Regions from separate parts of the Cupriavidus sp. GW822-FHT03E04 genome, predicted to be linked through region 4. Evidence: predicted binding sites of a transcription regulator. Region 4 holds the regulator's gene; each other region holds the start of a gene.

Region 1 (5,043 bases), on a different contig from region 4:
CCATCGGCGAAGTGCTGAAGGTGGACCTGCCGCGGCCACGCGAGCGCATGGCGTTGGCCGAGGACAAGGATTACCACGCATGCCGCACGGCAGTGCTGGACTTCCTGTACCGCAAGCAGCGCAATCCCGCCCTGAAGGAAGCCGCCTGAGCGGGGGCGATGACGGGCCTGCCACTGCCGCGCCAGGGGCGAAGCCGAGCCGGCATTGCGGCTGTCATGGGCACGGCCGGCCCGCTCCGCTATCATGGACTTCAAACCACATAGTCCCAACCCGCCATGACCACCACGCCTACCTCCCCCGCGGCCCCCGCCGCCCCTGCTTTCGCTGCCGCGAAGTACATCAAGGAAATCGGCCGGGGCGTCAACGGCGCGCGCGCGCTGCCGCGCGAAGATGCCCAGGCGCTGTTCGATGCCATGCTGGCAGGCCGCGTGGCCGATATCGAGCTGGGCGCGGTGCTGATGGCCTATCGCATCAAGGGCGAGGCCCCGCACGAGCTGGCCGGGATGCTCGATGCCGCGCACGCGCATTGCCTGCCGCTGGCCGGCCCGGCGGACCGCGTCGTGGTGTCAATCCCCAGCTATAACGGCGCGCGCAAACAGCCTAACCTGGTGCCACTGCTGGCGTTGCTGCTGGCGCGCGAGGGCATTCCGGTACTGGTGCACGGCTCCCGCCAGTTCAACGGGCGCGTCACCAGCATCTCGCTGTTCGAGGCGCTGGGCATCGTGCCTTGCAGCTCCGTGGCGCAGGCTGAATCCCAGTTGCGCGGCAGGGATGCCCAGCCCGGCCCGCTGGCAGTGCTGCCGATCGACGTGCTGTCGCCGGCGCTGGCCCGGATGCTGGACAAGCGCATGCAGATCGGCTTGCGCAACTCTGCGCATACGGTGGTCAAGATGTTGCAGCCTGTGGGCGCGCACGGCCCGGCCGAGGCGCTGCGGCTGTATAGCTACACCCACCCCGAGTACCGCGAAACCCTGACCGATTATTTCTCGCGCGAGCCCGCCAATGTGCTGCTGGCGCGAGGCACAGAGGGCGAGGTGGTGGCGGACGCCCGGCGCAACAGCCGCATCGACTGGCTGCACGACGGGCATCAACGCACCTTGGTCGACCCGACGTCGGGCTCTATCGTTGAAGTACCGGAATTGCCGCCCGGCAGTGACGTGGACCAGACCGCGGCCTGGATCCGCCTCGTGCTGGACGGCGAGGCGCCTGTGCCTGCCCCGATCGCCACGCAGATCGACGCCATCCGCGACTGCCTGCAGCAAGGCACGCGCGTGGCCTGGGCCAGCCCGGTCTGAGCGTCGCCCGCCAGGCAGGCGCCTTTAGCGCTTGCGCTGTGGCAGCGGAATGCGATCGTTCTCGCCCGGCACGCGCGGGAACTGGTCATCTTCCCAGCGCTGGGAGGCTGCTTCGATCGCTTCCTTGGTGCTGGCAACGAAATTCCAGAAAATAAAGCGATGGCCATCGGTCGGGTCGCCGCCGAGCAGCATCACGCGCGACGCCACCTGCGCCGTCAACGTCACCGGCTGGCCCGGCACCAGCACCGCCAGGTGCCGCTCGGGCAACACTTCGCCGTCCAGGGCGATGGTGCCGTCCACCGGGTAGATGCCGCGCTCGGCGTGCTCCGCCGGAATCTCCAGGCTGGCGCCCGCCTCGAGCTCAATGGCCACATAGAGCGTGCGGCTAAACACCTTCACCGGCGCCTCGGCGCCGAATGCATCGCCCGCAATCACCGTCATGCGTACGCCAGGGCGCTCCAGCTTGGGCAGCGTCGCGGCCGGATGGTGATGAAAGGACGGCTCGACGTTCTCGTGCTCCTTGGGCAGCGCCACCCAGGTCTGGATGCCGTGCAGGCGCGGCCCGGCATCGCGGGCGGACTGGGGCGAGCGCTCCGAGTGCGCAATGCCGCTGCCAGCCGTCATCCAGTTCACGTCGCCCGGCCTGATGACCTGTTTGCTGCCGAGGCTGTCGTGGTGCAGGATCTCGCCCTCGAACAGGTAGGTGACCGTGGCCAGGCCGATGTGGGGATGCGGGCGCACATCGGCGCCTTCCCCTGGCGGCATGGCCACCGGGCCCATGTGGTCGAAGAAGATGAATGGGCCGACAGTCTGGGTTGCCGCGGCGGGCAGCAGACGGCTCACGGCAAAGTCGCCGAGGTCACGGGTGTGCGGCTTTAGCAAGTGCTCGATAGCAGACATGATATTCCCCGATTTGGTCGATGCTGACGCTCAGCGCCACTGAGACAAATGAAAAGAGTGTAGCTGCTAGCGAAACACAGCATCTCAACTGGCGACAGAACCGGCAGGGGCATCAGCCCTCTAACCACTGTCGGATCGTTCGCGTACCCGCGTGAGATAGTGGCCTCGTCACATCCTGCAAGATGTCGGAATAAAATACTATGTAGAAGAACCATTCGATTATCAGGAACTATCAACCCTATTGGCACTCCAACTTAGCAGTCCCCCGGCTTGAGTGCTAATATGTGTTGCAATGCAGTGCGAGACCCCGAAAAGGGCCGCACACGCGGGCAACCCACCCGCCGGATGCGAAAGGAGCCATCGAGTGAACGCAGTCCTATCTGCTGACCAAACCCAAATGACCAACCGTCTGCCTGCGGTGCCACAAGGCGCCGGGACGTTTGCGCTGACCTTTCCCGGAACGCTGGGAAATATCGACAGCTATATCCAGGCTGTCCACCGTATTCCCCTGCTTACCCCCGAGGAAGAGCAGCGGCTCGCGCGCGAGTTGCGCGAGCACGACTCCGTCGATGCGGCGCGCCGCATGGTGCTGTCGCACCTGCGCCTGGTGGTGTCCATCGCCCGCCAGTACCTCGGCTATGGCCTGCCCCATGCAGACCTGATTCAGGAAGGCAATATCGGCCTGATGAAGGCCGTGAAGCGCTTCGACCCGGATCAGGGCGTGCGGCTGGTGTCTTATGCGATGCACTGGATCAAGGCCGAGATCCACGAATACGTGCTGAAGAACTGGCGCATGGTCAAGGTGGCTACCACCAAGGCTCAGCGCAAGCTGTTCTTCAACCTGCGCAGCCACAAGCAAGGTGCCCATACCTTCACGCCGGAACAGATCGACGCGGTTGCGCGCGAGCTGAACGTCAAGCCGGAAGAAGTGATGGAGATGGAAACCCGCCTGTCGGGCGGCGACCTGGCGCTCGAAGGGCAGATCGACGATGGCGAAGAGGATTTCGCGCCCATCGCCTACCTGGCCGACAACCACAACGAGCCCACCCGCGTGATCGAGGCGCAGCGCCACGACCGCCTGCAGGTGCAAGGCCTGGAAGAAGCGCTGTCCAAGCTCGACGACCGTAGCCGCCGCATCATCGAGGCGCGCTGGCTGCAGGTCAACGACGACGGCTCGGGCGGCTCCACGCTGCACGAACTGGCTGACGAATTCGGCGTTTCCGCCGAACGCATCCGCCAGATCGAAACCGCGGCGATGAAGAAGATGAAGGGTGCGCTGCAGGCCTTTGCCTAAGGCTTAAGCGCACCAAAAGTAGAACAGGGCCGGTCTCGCGACCGGCCCTGTTTTATTTTGCCTGCCGGCTTCGCGCCGGCGGCCCGCCTCATGACAGCATCAGGACAGCAGTTGCTTGAGGTCGTGCACGATCGGCTCCGGCCCCTGGCCGTGGCGGATAAACAGGCGCAGCTTGCCGCTCGGGTCGAACACATAGCTGCCCGCCGAGTGATCCATGGTGTAGTTATTCGGGGACGTGCCCGGCACCTTGGCGTAGAACACCTTGAAGTCCTTCGCAACCTTCTGCAGCGCGGCATCGTCGGCCGGGCGCATGCCCAGGAAGCGCGGATCGAAGGCCGGCACATACTGCGCCAGCAGCGCCTGCGTATCACGCTCCGGATCCACCGTAACGAACAACACCTGCACCTTGTCGGCGTCCGGTCCCAGTTGTTCCATCACCGCCTTGAGCTCGGCCATGGTGGTCGGGCACACGTCAGGGCAATGCGTATAGCCGAAGAACATCACTACCGCCTTGCCCTTGAAGTCGCCAATGGAGCGCACCTTGCCGTTGTGGTCGGTAAGGACGAAGTCCTTGCCGAACTCGCTGCCGCCGGTGATATCGACGTTCTTGAAGGAAGCCTTCTGCTGGCCGCATGCCGCCAGCAGCAGCGCGCACAGGGCCAGCAGGCAAAACCGGCGGAAGGCCGCGAAGGTGGGGAGAAAGCCTGAAGGGAAATGGTTTGGCATGCGAGTTCGGGTGGTGTTGGCGAGCCGGCGCCGCCCGGCAGGCGGCTAGGCGCGACAAGGTCACATTAACAGATGACACGCAGTATCGCCGATCGTGGCCGCCACGCGCGCAGGCCGCGACAAGATGCCGCAAGCCTGCGCGCCCCGCTCAGGCCTGCGGCAGGAATTTGAAGTAGTGATCGACCAGCAGCGCGGCGAACAGCAGCGAGAGATACAGGATCGAGAAGCGGAAGGTGCGTTGCGCCAGCGCATCCGAGTAGTTGCGATACATCTTCCACGAGTAGGCCAGGAACCCGCCCCCCAGGATCAGCGCGGCCGCCAGGTAGATATAGCCGCACATGCCGTACACAAAAGGCAGCAGCGTGGCCGCGATCATGATCAGCGTGTACAGCAGGATATGCAGCAGCGTGAAGCGCTCGCCGTGCGTCACCGGCAGCATCGGCAGGCCGGACTTGGCGTAGTCGGCGCGGCGATACAGGGCCAGGGCCCAGAAGTGCGGCGGCGTCCACGTGAAGATGATCAGCACCAGGAACCAGGCTTCCGCCGGCAGGTCGCCCGCGACCGCCGCCCAGCCAAGCGCCGGCGGCATGGCGCCGGACAGGCCGCCGATGACGATGTTCTGCGGCGTGGCCGGCTTGAGCAGGATGGTGTACACCACGGCGTAGCCCACGAAGGTGGCCACGGTCAGCCACATGGTCAGGTCGTTGGTGTAGACGTGCAGCAGCCACATCCCTGCCCCACCCAGCACGGCGGAGAACACCAGCGTCTGGATGGTGGTGATCTCGCCGGTGGCCGACGGGCGCCACGCGGTGCGGCGCATCAGCGCAT
Region 2 (5,043 bases), on a different contig from region 4:
ACGATAGCGCAACGGAATTGGCCGTCGAAGGATGAATTTCGTCTATATATAGACACGCGAAACGCATATAGGCATGCGAGCTTTGCATCCCCGCCAGGACCCTGCAGAGGGTGCCGAAGATTGGTGCTGCTCCAGCCCGAATGCGCAGCGGCGATGCATGAAGCGAAGGGGGCCCCGCTTGCGGGACCCCCTTCGTTCATGCCTTGCCGGACGCGTCTTCATCCAACGGCCTCAGAAATCCAGTCCACCGCCTCCGCCAGCCGCGCCCTGCGCGCCGAGCTGTCCCTCATCCTTCGGCAGTTCGACGATCGCAGCATCCGTGGTAAGGATCAGGCCTGCCACCGAAGCGGCATTCTGCAAAGCGGTGCGTGTGACCTTGGTCGGGTCAACCACACCACCTTCCACCAGGTCACCATATTCTCCCGTCGCCGCGTTGTAGCCAAAATTGCCCGTCCCTTCGGCCACGCGCGCTACCACCACGCTGGCCTCTTCGCCGGCGTTGGCAACAATCTGGCGCAACGGCTCCTCCAGTGCCCGCAGCACGATCTTGATGCCTGCCTGCTGGTCCGGGTTGATGCCCGTCAGATCCTTGATGGCCTGGCGCGCACGAATCAGCGCTACGCCGCCGCCGGCCACGATGCCCTCTTCCACCGCGGCACGCGTGGCGTGCAGCGCGTCTTCCACGCGGGCTTTCTTCTCCTTGACCTCGACTTCCGTGGCGCCGCCGACCTTGAGCACTGCCACCCCGCCGGCCAGTTTGGCCACGCGCTCCTGCAGCTTCTCGCGGTCATAGTCGGAGCTGGCCTCGTCGATCTGGGTGCGGATACGCTTGACCCGCGCCTGGATCTGCGCGGCGTCGCCGGCGCCATCGATGATGATGGTGTTCTCCTTGCCGATTTCCACGCGCCCCGCCTGGCCCAGTTGCTCCAGCGCGATCTTTTCCAGAGACAGCCCGACCTCTTCCGACACCACCTGGCCGCTGGTCAGGATCGCGATGTCTTCCAGCAGTGCCTTGCGGCGGTCGCCAAAGCCGGGGGCCTTGACCGCGGCGGCCTTCAGGATGCCGCGGATATTGTTGACCACCAGCGTGGCGAGTGCCTCGCCCTCCACGTCCTCGGCCACGATCAGCAGCGGACGTCCGGCCTTGGCCACCTGCTCCAGCACGGGCAGCAGGTCGCGGATGCTGGAGATCTTCTTGTCCACCAGCAGCAGGTAGGGTTGCTCGAGCACCGCCACCTGCTTGTCGGGGTTGTTGATGAAATACGGCGACAGGTAGCCACGGTCGAACTGCATGCCCTCCACCACTTCGAGCTCGTCTTCCAGCGACTTGCCGTCTTCCACCGTGATCACGCCTTCCTTGCCGACCCGGTCGATGGCCTGGGCGATACGCTCGCCGATGGCGCTTTCGCCGTTGGCGGAGATGGTGCCGACCTGCGCGATCTCGCGGCTGGTGGTGGTGGGCTTGCTGATGCGGCGCAGCTCTTCAATGGCCGCCGTCACCGCCTTGTCGATGCCGCGCTTCAGGTCCTGCGGATTGAGCCCGGCCGCGACGTACTTGACGCCCTCCCGCACGATGGCCTGCGCCAGTACGGTAGCGGTGGTGGTGCCGTCGCCGGCGTTATCGCTGGTGCGGGAAGCGACCTCCTTGACCAGCTGCGCGCCGATGTTCTGCAGCTTGTCCTTGAGCTCGATCTCCTTGGCCACGGAGACGCCGTCCTTGGTCACGGTAGGGCTGCCGAAGCTGCGCTCCAGCACCACGTTGCGGCCCTTGGGGCCCAGCGTCACCTTGACCGCATTGGCGAGAATATTGACGCCTTCGACCACCTTGGCGCGGGCCACGTCGCTGAACACTACATCTTTTGCTGCCATTGCTGTCTGTCCTGTCTTGATTGTCGGGTTCGTTCGGGAAACACTGGATCGATGCTGGCGGACACGCGGCGATTCAGCGCTCGACCACCGCCAGGATGTCTTCCTCGCGCAGCACCAGGAGTTCGTCGCCGTCGACCTTCACCGCCTGGCCTGCATACTTGCCGAACAGCACCCGGTCGCCCGCGCGCAGGTCCAGTGCAATGCGTTCGCCGGCTTCGTTGCGCCGGCCCGGGCCGACGGCGATCACCTCGCCCTGGTCCGGCTTTTCGGCGGCGCTGTCGGGAATGACGATGCCGGATTGCGTGCGGGTTTCGTTGTCGGACCGTTTGACGAGAACGCGGTCGTGCAGTGGGCGAAGGCTCATGCTGGCTCCAGAAGGAAAGAAGGAGAGAAGTTCGTTGGCGGCGGATGCCAGTGCCGACGGTGGCACTGCGGGCTGGCAATCAGCACTCGATGCCGGTGAGTGCTGAGTATAGAAAGCACCGCCATGCGCGGCCAACTGATCGTTTCGCATTTGCTTAGAATGCGCGCCTGACAGCGCGCCTGACGTGGCGAGCACATCGGGTTCACACCCACGCTGCCTTGCGCGACCCGCATGATTTACCCGGGTCCACGACGTCGGCATGGAGCGGGGCCGGGCACGGCCAGCCAGGCAGCCTTAAGCGTTTCTTAAGCCGTTGTGCCCTATCCTTGTCGCATCGCCAGAATCCAACGTTCCCGATGCCGACGCTCCTTGCCCTGAACCTCACGCTGTTCCAGCGCCTGAACGCCCCCGCTGGGCTGTCTGGCGCCGGCCTCTGGGTGGCCGCTTTCCTTGCCGAGGGACTGATCGCAGCCGCGCCGCTGGTGCTGGCCGCGGGCTGGCTGCGCGCGCGGCCGGGCGAGCGCCAGATGGTGATGAGCGCCCTGGCGGCCGTGGCGCTGGGCGGGCTCTGCTCGACCCTGTTCGGCCTGCTGCTGCCGATGCCGCGGCCCTTCATGGCGGGCGTCGGGCATACCTACCTGGCGCATGCCGCCGACCCCTCCTTCCCGAGCGACCACGTCACGCTGCTGGCCACGCTGGCCTTCGTCCTGCTGCGCGCGCCCGGCAGGGCCCAGCGCCTGAGCGGTACCGGCTTGCTGGTAGCCGCGGCACTAACGGGCTGGGCCCGCGTCTTCCTCGGCGTACACTTTCCACTGGACATCGTCGGCGCATTTGCGATAGCGGCATGCTGCGCGGCCGTGGCTACGTCTGCCTTCACGCGCCCGCTGCTTGCTGCTGTCACGGTGCGCGCGGAGCAGCTTTACCGGCACCTGCTGGCCTACCCCATCGCACGCGGATGGCTCAACCCATGACAACGGCTGACACGATGCCGCCCCTTGCCACCGTTGGCGCCCTGCCGTCAACGCGCGGTGCCGACGCCAGCCTGGACATCAGCGGCCTCGAAGGCGCCGGCCGCGGGCCGTTCAGCCTCACCGTCGCGCCCGGCAGTTGCGTGATCCTGTCCGGCGCGTCCGGCGCGGGCAAGAGCCTGCTATTGCGCATGATTGCCGATCTCGATCCCAATCGCGGGCAGGTCCGGCTAGGCCATACCCCGCGCGAGAGCATGAGCGGTCCGGCCTGGCGGCGCCAGGTCATGTACGTGGCGGCCGAGTCCGGCTGGTGGGGCGACGACGTGCTTGAACATATGACGGACGTGCCGGCTGCCCAGGCGCTGCTGGCGCGGCTGCGCTTGCCCGCGGACATCCTGCAGGCGCCCGTGAGCCGCCTGTCCACCGGCGAGCGCCAGCGCCTCGCGCTGATCCGCGCGCTGGTGCGCCGTCCGCGCTTCCTGCTACTGGATGAGCCAACCTCCGCGCTGGACGCCGAGACCACGCTGGCCGTCGAAGCGCTGCTGCACGACTGCAAGGCACAGGGGCTGGGGCTGCTGATCGTCTCGCACAATCCCGCGCAGGCGGCACGCCTGCAGGACCGGCACTATCGCCTCGGCGCCGCCGGGCTGGAAGCGGTGCCGGCATGAGCCCGATCCCGCTCACAGCCTATGACCTGGCGCTGGCCAGCCTGCTGGTGCTAGCCGGCGCGGGCGCCTCGCTGGTGATGTCGCTGGACGTGCACCGCAACCTGCTCTGGGCCGCCGGCCGCATGGTGGTGCAACTGCTGCTGGTCGGGCTGGTGCTGCGCACGGTGTTTGGCTTGTCGTCGCCGCTGGTGACCGCGTTGACGGTAGCGGCCATGATCGCGGCAGCCGCCCGCGAGGTGGGCAGCCGGCAGGAGCGCCGCCTGGCGGGGCCCTGGCACGCGCTGATCGGCGCCGCCGCCGTGAGCCTGCCGACGCTGCTGGTGACCGTGCTGGCGCTGACCACGGCCTTGCGCCCGACGCCCTGGTACGACGCCCGCCACGCGATCCCGCTGGCCGGCATCATCCTGGGCAATGTGATGAACGCCGCGAGCCTGGCGCTCAATGGCGCCTTTACCGCGGTCTGGCACCAGCGCGCCGCCATCGATGCACGCCTGGCGCTTGGCGACGACCGCCAGGCGGCGCTGCGCGTGATCGTGCGCCAGGCGGTGCGCAGCGGCATGCTGCCCACCATGAACACCATGGCGGCGGCCGGCATCATCACCATGCCAGGCATCATGACCGGCCAGATCCTGGCCGGGATGGACCCGATCGCCGCGGCCCGGTACCAGATCCTGCTGATGTTCCTGCTTGCCGGTGGCAGCATGCTGGGCGTGATCCTGGCCGCCACGCTGGCGGTCCGGCGCCTGACCGACCACCGCCACCGCTTGCGCCTGGACCGGCTGCAACGCCGTTGACCCCAAGGCACCCACTCATCACCAACCAAGGAATCCATGCCATGCGCCTGCTGCTGGTGGAAGACGACCCGATGATCGGCGAAAGCGTAGAGGAAGGCCTGCGGGCCGAAGGCTACGCGGTCGACTGGGTCAGGGATGGCCGCCTCGCCGATGCCGCGCTGGCCGCCAATGCGCCCGGCACCTACGACGCCGTGCTGCTCGACCTTGGCCTGCCCGGCCGCTCCGGCGAGGCGGTGCTGCGGCAACTGCGCGCCCGCGGGCTGGCGCTGCCGGTGCTGATCCTGACCGCGCGCGACGCCACCGCCGACCGCGTGCGCGGCCTGGATGCCGGCGCCGACGATTACATGGTCAAGCCGTTCGACCTCGACGAGCTGTTCGCG
Region 3 (5,043 bases), on a different contig from region 4:
TACCGCCTGGAAGATGCGCGCGTGGTGTGCAACCCGCGCGGCTATATCCGCCGCAAGACCGGCGAACTGGAGAACCCGGCCTTCGACTGGTGCTACACGGTGGAGCTGTAAGCCTTTCCCGCGACGGCGCCCCTTCGGCCGGTGCTGTCGCCCCATAAACAAAAACCCCCGCCGGCTCGCGCCAGCGGGGGTTTTTGCTACTACGGGTGATGCGGGTACAGCAGGCTGCCGTTTGGCAGGCCGGCAGATTTACATCATGCCGTCCATGCCGCCCATGCCGCCCATGCCGCCCGGCATTGCCGGAGCCGAGTCATCCTTCGGCAGTTCGGCAACAGCGCAGTCGGTGGTCAGCATCAGCGATGCGACCGAAGCAGCGTTCTGCAGCGCGGTGCGGGTCACCTTGGTCGGGTCCAGCACGCCCATTTCCACCAGGTCACCGTACTCGCCGGTGGCGGCGTTGTAGCCGTAGTTGCCGTTGCCTGCGATAACCTTGGCCACGACGACCGAAGCTTCTTCGCCAGCGTTCAGCACGATCTGGCGCAGCGGCTCTTCCATGGCGCGCAGCACGATCTTGATGCCAGCGTTCTGGTCAGCGTTGTCGCCGGTCAGGTTAGCGATGGCAGCGCGAGCGCGCAGCAGGGCCACACCGCCGCCGGGGACAATGCCTTCTTCCACGGCTGCACGGGTTGCGTGCAGTGCATCTTCCACACGTGCCTTCTTTTCCTTCATTTCGACTTCGGTGGCTGCACCAACCTTGATCACTGCAACGCCGCCAGCCAGCTTGGCCACGCGTTCTTGCAGCTTTTCACGGTCGTAGTCCGAGGTCGCTTCTTCGATCTGGGCACGGATTTGCTTCACGCGTGCTTCGATCGAGGCTGCGTCGCCGTGGCCGTCGATGATGATGGTGTTTTCCTTGCCGATTTCGATGCGCTTGGCTTGACCCAGTTCTTGCAGGGTTGCCTTTTCCAGCGTCAGGCCGATTTCTTCAGCGATCACTGCACCGCCGGTCAGGATGGCGATGTCTTCCAGCATGGCCTTGCGGCGGTCGCCGAAGCCCGGAGCCTTGACAGCAGCGGTCTTCAGGATGCCACGGATGTTGTTCACCACCAGGGTCGCCAGGGCTTCGCCTTCGACGTCTTCAGCGATGATCAGCAGCGGGCGGCCCGACTTTGCCACTTGTTCCAGCACCGGCAGCAGGTCACGGATGTTCGAGATCTTCTTGTCGAACAGCAGGACGAACGGGTTGTCCAGGGCGACAACTTGCTTTTCCGGGTTGTTGATGAAGTACGGCGACAGGTAGCCGCGGTCGAACTGCATGCCTTCCACGACTTCCAGTTCGTCGGCCAGCGACTTGCCGTCTTCCACGGTGATCACGCCTTCCTTGCCAACCTTGTCCATCGCTTCAGCGATCAGCTTGCCGATCACTTCGTCGCTGTTGGCCGAGATCGAGCCAACTTGCGCGATTTCCTTGCTGGTGGTGGTGGTCTTGGTCAGCTTCTTCAGCTCTTCAACCGCGTTCACCACAGCCTTGTCGATGCCGCGCTTCAGGTCCATCGGGTTCATGCCGGCGGCAACGTACTTCATGCCTTCGCGCACGATCGACTGGGCCAGCACGGTTGCGGTGGTGGTACCGTCACCGGCGTTGTCGCTGGTCTTGGAAGCCACTTCCTTGACCATTTGCGCGCCCATGTTCTGCAGCTTGTCCTTCAGCTCGATTTCCTTGGCCACGGACACGCCGTCCTTGGTCACGGTCGGGCCGCCGAAGCTGCGCTCCAGCACCACGTTACGACCCTTCGGGCCCAGGGTAACCTTGACTGCGTTGGCGAGGATGTTCACGCCTTCGACCATCTTGGCACGGGCGGCGTCGCCGAATACTACGTCTTTAGCTGCCATGTTCTGAATCTCCTAAATCTGTACGAATGGGGTGCGTGGATTACTTGTTCACCACAGCCATGATGTCTTCTTCGCGCATGACCAGCAGTTCCTGGCCATCCACCTTCACGGCCTGGCCGGCATACTTGCCGAACAGCACGCGGTCACCCACCTTGACGTCGAGGACGATCGAAGCGCCCTTGTCGTCCTTCTTGCCGGGGCCCACGGCGAGCACTTCACCTTGATCAGGCTTTTCGGCAGCGTTGTCGGGAATCACGATGCCGGAAGCGGTCTTGGTTTCATTGTCCAGACGCTTCACGATCACGCGGTCGTGCAAAGGACGCAGATTCATACGGACTCCTTGGTACAAAAAGTGATTTCAGGTTCACAAAAATGACCGCCAGCACTGACGGCCAGCAGAATTAGTACGCTGGGAGAGGTCTGTTAGCACTCATGCCCAACGAGTGCTAATTATAGGGACGGGGGGTAGCGTTTTCAAGTCAACGACTTGATACGTGTTTACCCTGGAGTCGTGAAAATCGTTATAGGGCCTGGCTGTCGAGGTTCACTGAACCTTGAACTTTGTTCACTTAACGTTGAACTGGCCAGCTGTAAGTGGGATCGGGGAATGAGTTCGCTGATCACGGAGCGCGAAATGAGAAGACACCCCTACATACCCCTATTGCTCGATCTACCCCCGGTTGGAAGAGTGTCAAAAGTTACGCATTTGTTTCACAATGTTACAAAGCCTCGTCGGAGGCGGATGCGAAGCTTTCCTCAAACTCTCGAACTTTCAACCAGACACCCCCCGAAGCAGCGGAGGAGGCACGTAGCCTATGGGTCAGATCCAATCGATAGCCCATCTGATCGACTACCACTCGTATTGGATCCAAGATGACGACGGAGACAGGGTCGTCAACCCGAAATTCACGAGGGAGTGCGGACAAATTCTCGACTTGAAGAATGCAACGGCTCAGGGACACACTCGTGCGGTCGCGCTGTTTGCGCAGCGTGCGGAAGCGATGCTTACTGCTCATTCTGTACCGCCGCAGGATCTACAGGTTCACGTCGTTTTGGTACCATCCTCAACAAGGGGGTCGTGGTGCCCTGGGCTGCTCAGGATTGGGGAATACCTATGCCGCCGCAACAGGAACTTCGTTGACTCGATGAAGGTGCTGGAGCGAACGACTCCAATCCAGAAACTTGCTCGGGGCGGCGACCGCAGCGTTGACGTACACCTTAGATCAATCACAGTCCACAATCCTCTGAGAAGGCTCGCGCAGAAAACGATTCTTCTCTTGGACGACGTTACGACCACAGGGAACTCCCTACACGCCTGCAGCATGCTTCTCGACCAGAGTGGAGCTGCCAGAATCATGCCTCTAGCGATGGGGCGGACGGTATGACAGTAAATCACGCTCTCGCATGCGCCTTTTCCCTCAGCCTCTTACGGGCTGCGCGGCTTTCTGCCGCTGCGACGTCGCGTGTTGCTCTGACCCTGCCCTATGAAAAACTGGACTCGCCGAGCGAGATTCTCGACTGGTACAAGGAACGCTGGCCAAGCCTGCCTTCGGTCTCCCTCGACGAATTCAGGACTGCTTGGGCAATCATTTCCGAGACTCAGCTCAAGGACATCAGCGCGATTTTCATCGGTTCTGACGAATACCCCTCATACCTAAAAGTCATCGAAGATCCGCCGCCGGTTCTCTATATCAAGGGAAACAAGAGTCTCCTCCGTACCGCCCCAGGCGTCTCGGTGGTTGGCACTCGGAAGGCGTCGAATGCTGGGGCGATAATCGCCGAGAGAATTGCGACCTACTTCTCAACGCGGAAATGGACTATCGTCAGCGGACTTGCTCTAGGCATCGACGCTGCGGCGCATCGCGGCGCGCTGCTTGGCAATGGCCCGACAATTGCGGTGCTCGCTCACGGGCTAAAGTCGGCAAGCCCAAAGTCCAACGCCGGGCTTGGTGCGGAGATCCTGGAGGCAGCAGGAGCCTGGGTATCAGAGTATCCAATCGACGTCGCTGCGAGGCCCGAACAATTTGTCCTACGAAATAGGATTCAAATTGGACTTTCCGCAGGATCAATCATCGTAGAAGGCGAGGAGCGAAGCGGCACAATGACACAGGCGGAGTTCTGCTTGCGCAGCGGCCGACATCTATTTGCCGTATTGCCCGAAAAAGCAGAGTCCCTGGGCCTCGTGTCAAAAGGGCCAATGATTCTCATCAACAAGCGTGGAGCTACCCCGTTGCGCTCCCGGGCCGACTATGACGATGCTCTGCGCAGCCTTGAGTTGAAGCGAATCGAAATCTCGAAAAGTGAGGTTAATCGGCCAAACGAGGATGTCTCGTTCTCGGACCAACCTTAACAGGCCACGGCGCGCAATTGCGCACCATCGGACAATAGCACCCGCACAGCTTCGCTGGCTTGCGGCACCATTGGATACTGCCGCGACGACAGGAAGACACATGCCTGTTCCCAAAAGCCGGTCGCCTTTGGGAGAGACTTTATCGGCCAATGTAGGCGGGGGCTCGCGCTCACCGCGCTCCCTCGAAGCCCTCAGGCACATTATTCTCTTTAACCTTGCACAATGCGTTATGAACGGGCTGGATCAACACGCTCGTTGATGCAAGGCCATGCTCCCGCATCGACTCCGAGTGCGACGCTGTCTATTGGCCTTAGTAGCATCAATAATTGCTGTATCACCTTGGGCGTTCGCGTGATTCTCGAACACAAGTGCAATGCCACCCACGATCTAGCACGACGACGCATCGTCTAGAAACGGTGTTCGCTTACGTCTTCGTTCGGTGGGTGCCCATTCGCCGCGCGTATTCTGATCGCTTGACTGCGGCCTGCGCCTTTCTGAACGCAGCGACGCGCTTAACAATTTCCATGAGATCGCTTAAGTTCTTTATCGTTGGCTCGAATGCGAATAGAGGGCAGCCATTATCTTTGTCGACTGGAAAGCCAACGGCGCAGGGCTCATCCACTTTTTCGAGTCTAAAAAATCTACGCTCCTTCTCCTGGTCCATCCCATCGGGCTCAAACCTAAGCCAATATGTCTCAACCTCATCCTTGTCATCGGTGAGCGTTCGTCGGTCAGAAGCCATTATCCGTTTGCAGTCATCGCTGCATAGATCCTGCATTTCCGAGAGAATCTGGTTTATG
Region 4 (5,043 bases):
CCGGATTTTCAAGTGCGCACCGCGACAGTGCAGTGAAATACAAGGTTACAAAGAGGGGTCTACGGAAATAGGGGTCATATTGCTTTGCTGCAGCGCACCCCCTAAGATGAAACCGTATAAAAATGACAAAAATAACGGGGTCGAAGATGCAACTCAAGTGGGGCCACTCTCGAAAGGTTAGCCATGCATAAGCTGCCTGTTCTGACGGTCTTCCTTCTCGCCGCATTATCGGTGATGACAGTCTTCATCTGCCTCTCCGGCGCCTTCACGCCGCGAGACACCGAATACGGCAGTGGCAAGGCGGTATTCAAACACTACATCATTCCCTACGTTCGCTGACCCAGCCGGGTGAGTCCGTACAGCTTGAATCGCCGTGCGCCTCACCCCCTGACGCCGTCGATCTGGCGGCGATCGCGCTTGGTCGGGCGCCCCTGCAGCTTCGATGCAGGCTCCACGTTAAGCCGCCGGTTCTCGGCGTCCTGCCGCCGGCGCGCCTCGCTGGCCTCGGTTTCCGCATAAAGCGTCTGGGCTACCGCGGCCGGGCCGCGTAAGCACGCAATCCCTTTCACCACGACTTCCCAGCGTTGCTGGTGCGCCTCCAGGACGACGGTGTCGCCCGGCTTGACCTCGCGCGAATTCTTGCACGCCTGGCCGTTGACCTGCACCTTGCCACGGTCCACCGCCTCGGCAGCCAGCGAGCGAGTCTTGAAGAAGCGCGCGCACCACAGCCATTTGTCGATGCGCAGGCGGGCATCGGCCTCGAAAGATACACTCATCTCATCACCCCCTTCCGTTGGGCAGCGCCGCGCTCATGCTGCGGCGCCGCGCGTCTGCGCGTGCGTGCGGCGGGCCTCCAGCTCATGCGGATGCGGCAGCCGCAGCGGCCAGCCCTGCAAGTGCTGCAAGCCGATCTCCGCCAGCCCGGCAATCCAGCTTTCCGAATCGTTGAGGCAGGGAATGTAGTGGAACACCTTGCCGCCTGCCACGTGGAACTCGGAGCGCCCTTCCACGGCGATCTCTTCCAGCGTCTCCAGGCAATCGGCCGGAAAGCCCGGGCAAAACACGTCTACCCGGCCGGTGCCGACCTTGCCGAGCTCCTGCAGGGTGGGCGCGGTATAGGGCTGCAGCCATTCCGCCTTGCCAAAGCGCGACTGAAAGGTAACCTGGTACTGCCCAGGCTGCAGGCCCAGCGCCTCGCCCAGCAGGCGCCCGGTCTTGAGGCACTCGCAATGGTAGGGATCGCCGAGCTCCAGCGTGCGGCGCGGTACGCCGTGAAACGACAGGATCAGCTTGTCGCCCCGCGCAAAATCCGGCGTGCCATGCTGCGCCCAGTATGCCCCCACCTGCTGGTGCAAGGCGGCAATATAGGCCGGATGGTCGTGGAAATGCTTGACCAGCCGCAGCTCCGGCTGGTTGCGCCACTGCTTGAGTACCCGGAACACCTCGTCGAAGCCCGTCGCCGTGGTGGTGCCGGAGTACTGCGGGTACAACGGCAGCAGCAGGATGCGCTCGGTCCCCTGGCGGCGCAGCGCTTCCAGCACCGAGCCGATCGAGGGATTGCCGTACCGCATGGCGCACGCCACCGTCACCTCATGGCCTTGCTGGTTCAGCAGCAGTTGCAAGGCGTGAGCCTGGCGCTCGGTGTGCACTAGCAGCGGGGAACCCGTCATATGCGCCTCCCGCAGCCAGATCGACTCATACTTCATCGCCGAGGCGCGCGAGCGCAGTGGCACGATGATGCCGTACAGCAGCGGCAGCCACGCCGCGCGTGGGATCTCCACGACGCGCGGGTCGGACAGGAACTGCTTGAGGTAGCTGCCGACCGCCTTCGGCGTTGGCGCATCCGGGGTGCCAAGGTTGATCAGCAGGATGGCCGTGCGCGGCGCCTGGCCATGCTGGTAGGCCGGTTCAGGGGTGAGCGTCATGTAATTTCCGGTGTGGCGGGGCGGCGCGGGCACAGGGCGCGCGGCCGCCAGGTCTCGCCGAGCTTACAGGATGAGGGGAACAGGCAGTTTGTGAGACCGGGCCGGGCCAACACTAGTTCTGGCTGAGCGCGCTGGACAACAAGCGCGCGGTGATGTCGACAATCGGGATCACCCGCTCGTAGGCCATGCGGGTCGGCCCGATCACCCCGAGCGTGCCGACGATCTGGCCGTCGACTTCGTAGGGCGCGGTAATGACCGCCATGTCTTCGAGCGGCACCAGCTTGCTCTCGCCGCCGATGAAGATCTGCACGCCCTGGGCGTGGCTGGAGACATCGAGCAGCTTGAGCAGGCCGGTCTTGTGCTCGAACACGTCGAACAGGCGGCGCAGCTTTTCCATGCTGGAGGACAGGTCTTCCACCTCCAGCAGCTTGCGCTCGCCCGAGATGAAGACGTGGTCGTCCTCCCCCTCGGCCATGGCATTGCTGCCCGCCTCCACCGCGGCCTGCATCAGTTGCGACATATCCATGCGCAGCGCCTGCAGCTCGCCGCGCAGGTGGTCGCGCACATTGTCGAAGCTCATGCCGGCAAAGTGCGAGTTGATGAAATTGGCGGCTTCGACCAGCTGGGACGGGGTGTATGGCAGCTCGGTCTGGATGATGCGGTTCTGCACGTCGCCCTCGGGGGTGACGATGATCAGCAGGATGCGCTTGTCCGAAAGCCGCATGAACTCGACCTGGCGGAACGCCTGGGCGCGCCTGGGGGTCATCACCACACCGGCGAACTGCGACAGGTTGGACAAGGTGTGCGCCGCCGACGTGATCATCCGCTGCGGCCCGAGCTGCTGGCCGTGCAGCTGGCCCCGGATCTTGCCGGTCAGCTCGGCCAGGTTGAGCGCGCCATCCAGCGGCTGGGCGGTCAGCATGGTATCCACGAACAGCCGGTAGCCGCGCGGCGTGGGGATACGCCCGGCCGAGGTATGCGGGCTGGCAATGAACCCCATTTCCTCCAGGTCGGACATCACATTGCGGATGGTGGCCGGAGACAGGTCGAGCCCCGAGTACTTCGACAAGGTCCGTGAGCCCACGGGCTGCCCCTCGGCGATGTAGCGCTCGATGAGGGTTTTGAGAAGCGTTTTCGCACGTTCATCCATGATGTTCCTGATTTTACGCAAGTTTTCACCATTCGGGCGGCTCATCGGCGATCCGGCCCGGCGCCAAGCGCCCTCCTGCTGACAATGGTCACGGCGGTATGGTCTAATCCCGGCATGTCTTCGCTCCCCAAGCCCGGCGCCGCGCGCGCCCCATTTCGCACCGTCGCCCTGATCGGCAGGTACGCCACAGCCGGCATCGAGGGCCCGCTGGAAGAGCTGGCCGCCTGTATCCTCAGGAACGGCCAGGATGTGGTGTTCGAGCGAGACACTGCCCTGGCCACCGGGCTGACCGACTATCCGGCACTGGCGCCCGACGAGATCGGCAAGCATGCCGATGTGGCGGTGGTGCTCGGCGGCGACGGCACCCTGCTGGGCCTGGCGCGCCAGCTGGCCGGCTACCCGGTGCCGCTGATCGGCGTGAACCACGGGCGCCTTGGCTTCATGACCGACATCCCCTTGCAGGACGTGCACTCGGTGCTGCCCGACATGCTGGCGGGCCGCTACGAGTCCGAGACCCGCATGCTGCTGGAGTCCCAGGTGGTGCGCGACGATGGCGTGATCTTCTCCGCGCTGGCCTTCAACGACGTCGTGGTCAACCGTTCCGGCATTTCAGGCATGGTCGAGCTGGCGGTGTCGGTGGACGGCCACTTCATGTACAACCAGCGCTCCGATGGCCTGATCGTCTCCACGCCGACCGGCTCGACCGCCTATGCGCTGTCGGCGGGTGGCCCGATCCTGCACCCGACCCTGTCGGGCCTGGTGCTGGTGCCGATTGCCCCGCATGCGCTGTCCAACCGCCCGATCGTGCTGCCGCACGACGCCGAAGTGTCGATCGAGGTCGCCACGGCGCGTGACGCCAGCGTGAACTTCGACATGCAGTCGCTAACCTCGCTCTTGCCCGGCGACCGCATCGTGGTGCGGCGCTCGGCCAAGACCGTCAACCTGCTGCACCCGATCGGCTACAACTATTACGCCACGCTGCGCAAGAAGCTGCACTGGCATGAGTACCCGAGCGAAGACAACCGACTCTGATCCGCCCCGGCCCGCACCGATCCGGCCCAGATCCGTCCCCTGACATCACCCAGCCCCGACCCGTCGACCACGATGCTGCGCAGCCTGTCCATCCGCGATTTCGTCATTGTCGATACCCTCGACCTCGACTTCTCCCCGGGCTTCACCGTCTTCACCGGCGAGACCGGCGCCGGCAAGTCGATCCTGATCGATGCGCTGGCCCTGGTGCTGGGTGAGCGCGCCGACGCCGGCGTGGTCCGCGAAGGCGCCGCCCGGGCCAGCATCAGCGCCACCTTTTCCACCCCGGCCGGGCTCGACGCCTGGCTGGCCGAACACGATCTCACCGGCGACGAAGGCACGGTGCTGCTGCGCCGCACGGTCGACGCCAGCGGGCGCGGCAAGGCCTTTATCAATGGCGCCGCCGCCACGCTGGGCCAGCTGCGCGACATCGGCGACCGCCTGGTCGATATCCACGGCCAGCATGCCCATCAACTGCTGCTGCGCCCCGACGCCCAGCGCCTGCTGCTCGATGCCCATGCCGGGCTCACCGCGCAGGCCGGCGCGGTAGCCGAAGCCTGGCGCTCGTGGCGCGCGTGCGTGCGCCAGCGCGAAACCGTCGAGCACCGCTCGCGCGAGATGCAGCTGGAACGCGAGCGTCTCGAATGGCAGGTCGGCGAGCTCGAGAAGCTGGCGCCGCAACCCGGCGAATGGGAAGACATCCAGGCCGAGTACAACCGGCTGTCGCACGCCGCCGGGCTGATCGAGGGCAGCCGCGCCGCGCTCGAGGCGCTGTCCGAGGCCGATGGCTCGGTGCTGTCCGGGCTTAACAGCGTGGTGCAGCGCCTGCGGCAGATGGCTGACGTCGACCCCGCGCTGGGCGACGTACTGGCGGCGCTGGACCCGGCGCTGGTCCAGGTCGAGGAGGCCGCTCACTCGCTCAACCGCTACGTCGACCGG

The links. The regulator HrcA, encoded in region 4, represses chaperone genes, less so after heat shock. The targets are predictions, from matches to a motif close to TTAGCACTCNNNNNNNNNGAGTGCTAA.
Region 1: rpoH (RNA polymerase sigma factor RpoH) is a predicted target of HrcA. The motif match lies at 2,450-2,476, and genes of this name have one in related genera.
Region 2: groES (co-chaperone GroES) is a predicted target of HrcA. The motif match lies at 2,313-2,339, and genes of this name have one in related genera.
Region 3: groES (co-chaperone GroES) is a predicted target of HrcA. The motif match lies at 2,317-2,343, and genes of this name have one in related genera.

Annotation. Positions count from the first base shown of each region.
Region 1 covers NZ_JBXANI010000016.1:130,428-135,470, reverse strand. Annotated here, with positions in the region: gene AC1RQC_RS23775 (ABC transporter ATP-binding protein) at 1-149, shown strand, start outside; gene ybiB (DNA-binding protein YbiB) at 276-1,295, shown strand; gene AC1RQC_RS23765 (pirin family protein) at 1,320-2,195, opposite strand; gene rpoH (RNA polymerase sigma factor RpoH) at 2,593-3,489, shown strand; gene AC1RQC_RS23755 (SCO family protein) at 3,589-4,215, opposite strand; gene AC1RQC_RS23750 (heme o synthase) at 4,364-5,043, opposite strand, start outside.
Region 2 covers NZ_JBXANI010000017.1:108,944-113,986, reverse strand. Annotated here, with positions in the region: gene groL (chaperonin GroEL) at 232-1,869, opposite strand; gene groES (co-chaperone GroES) at 1,943-2,233, opposite strand; gene AC1RQC_RS24585 (undecaprenyl-diphosphatase) at 2,590-3,204, shown strand; gene AC1RQC_RS24580 (ABC transporter ATP-binding protein) at 3,201-3,869, shown strand; gene AC1RQC_RS24575 (ABC transporter permease) at 3,866-4,663, shown strand; gene AC1RQC_RS24570 (response regulator) at 4,705-5,043, shown strand, end outside.
Region 3 covers NZ_JBXANI010000037.1:32,523-37,565, forward strand. Annotated here, with positions in the region: gene AC1RQC_RS36070 (metallophosphoesterase) at 1-111, shown strand, start outside; gene groL (chaperonin GroEL) at 250-1,893, opposite strand; gene groES (co-chaperone GroES) at 1,934-2,224, opposite strand; gene AC1RQC_RS36085 (DNA-processing protein DprA) at 3,275-4,243, shown strand; gene AC1RQC_RS36090 (restriction endonuclease) at 4,668-5,043, opposite strand, start outside.
Region 4 covers NZ_JBXANI010000020.1:107,771-112,813, forward strand. Annotated here, with positions in the region: gene AC1RQC_RS27265 (hypothetical protein) at 184-339, shown strand; gene AC1RQC_RS27270 (RNA-binding S4 domain-containing protein) at 381-776, opposite strand; gene hemH (ferrochelatase) at 810-1,925, opposite strand; gene hrcA (heat-inducible transcriptional repressor HrcA) at 2,038-3,075, opposite strand; gene AC1RQC_RS27285 (NAD kinase) at 3,190-4,107, shown strand; gene recN (DNA repair protein RecN) at 4,180-5,043, shown strand, end outside.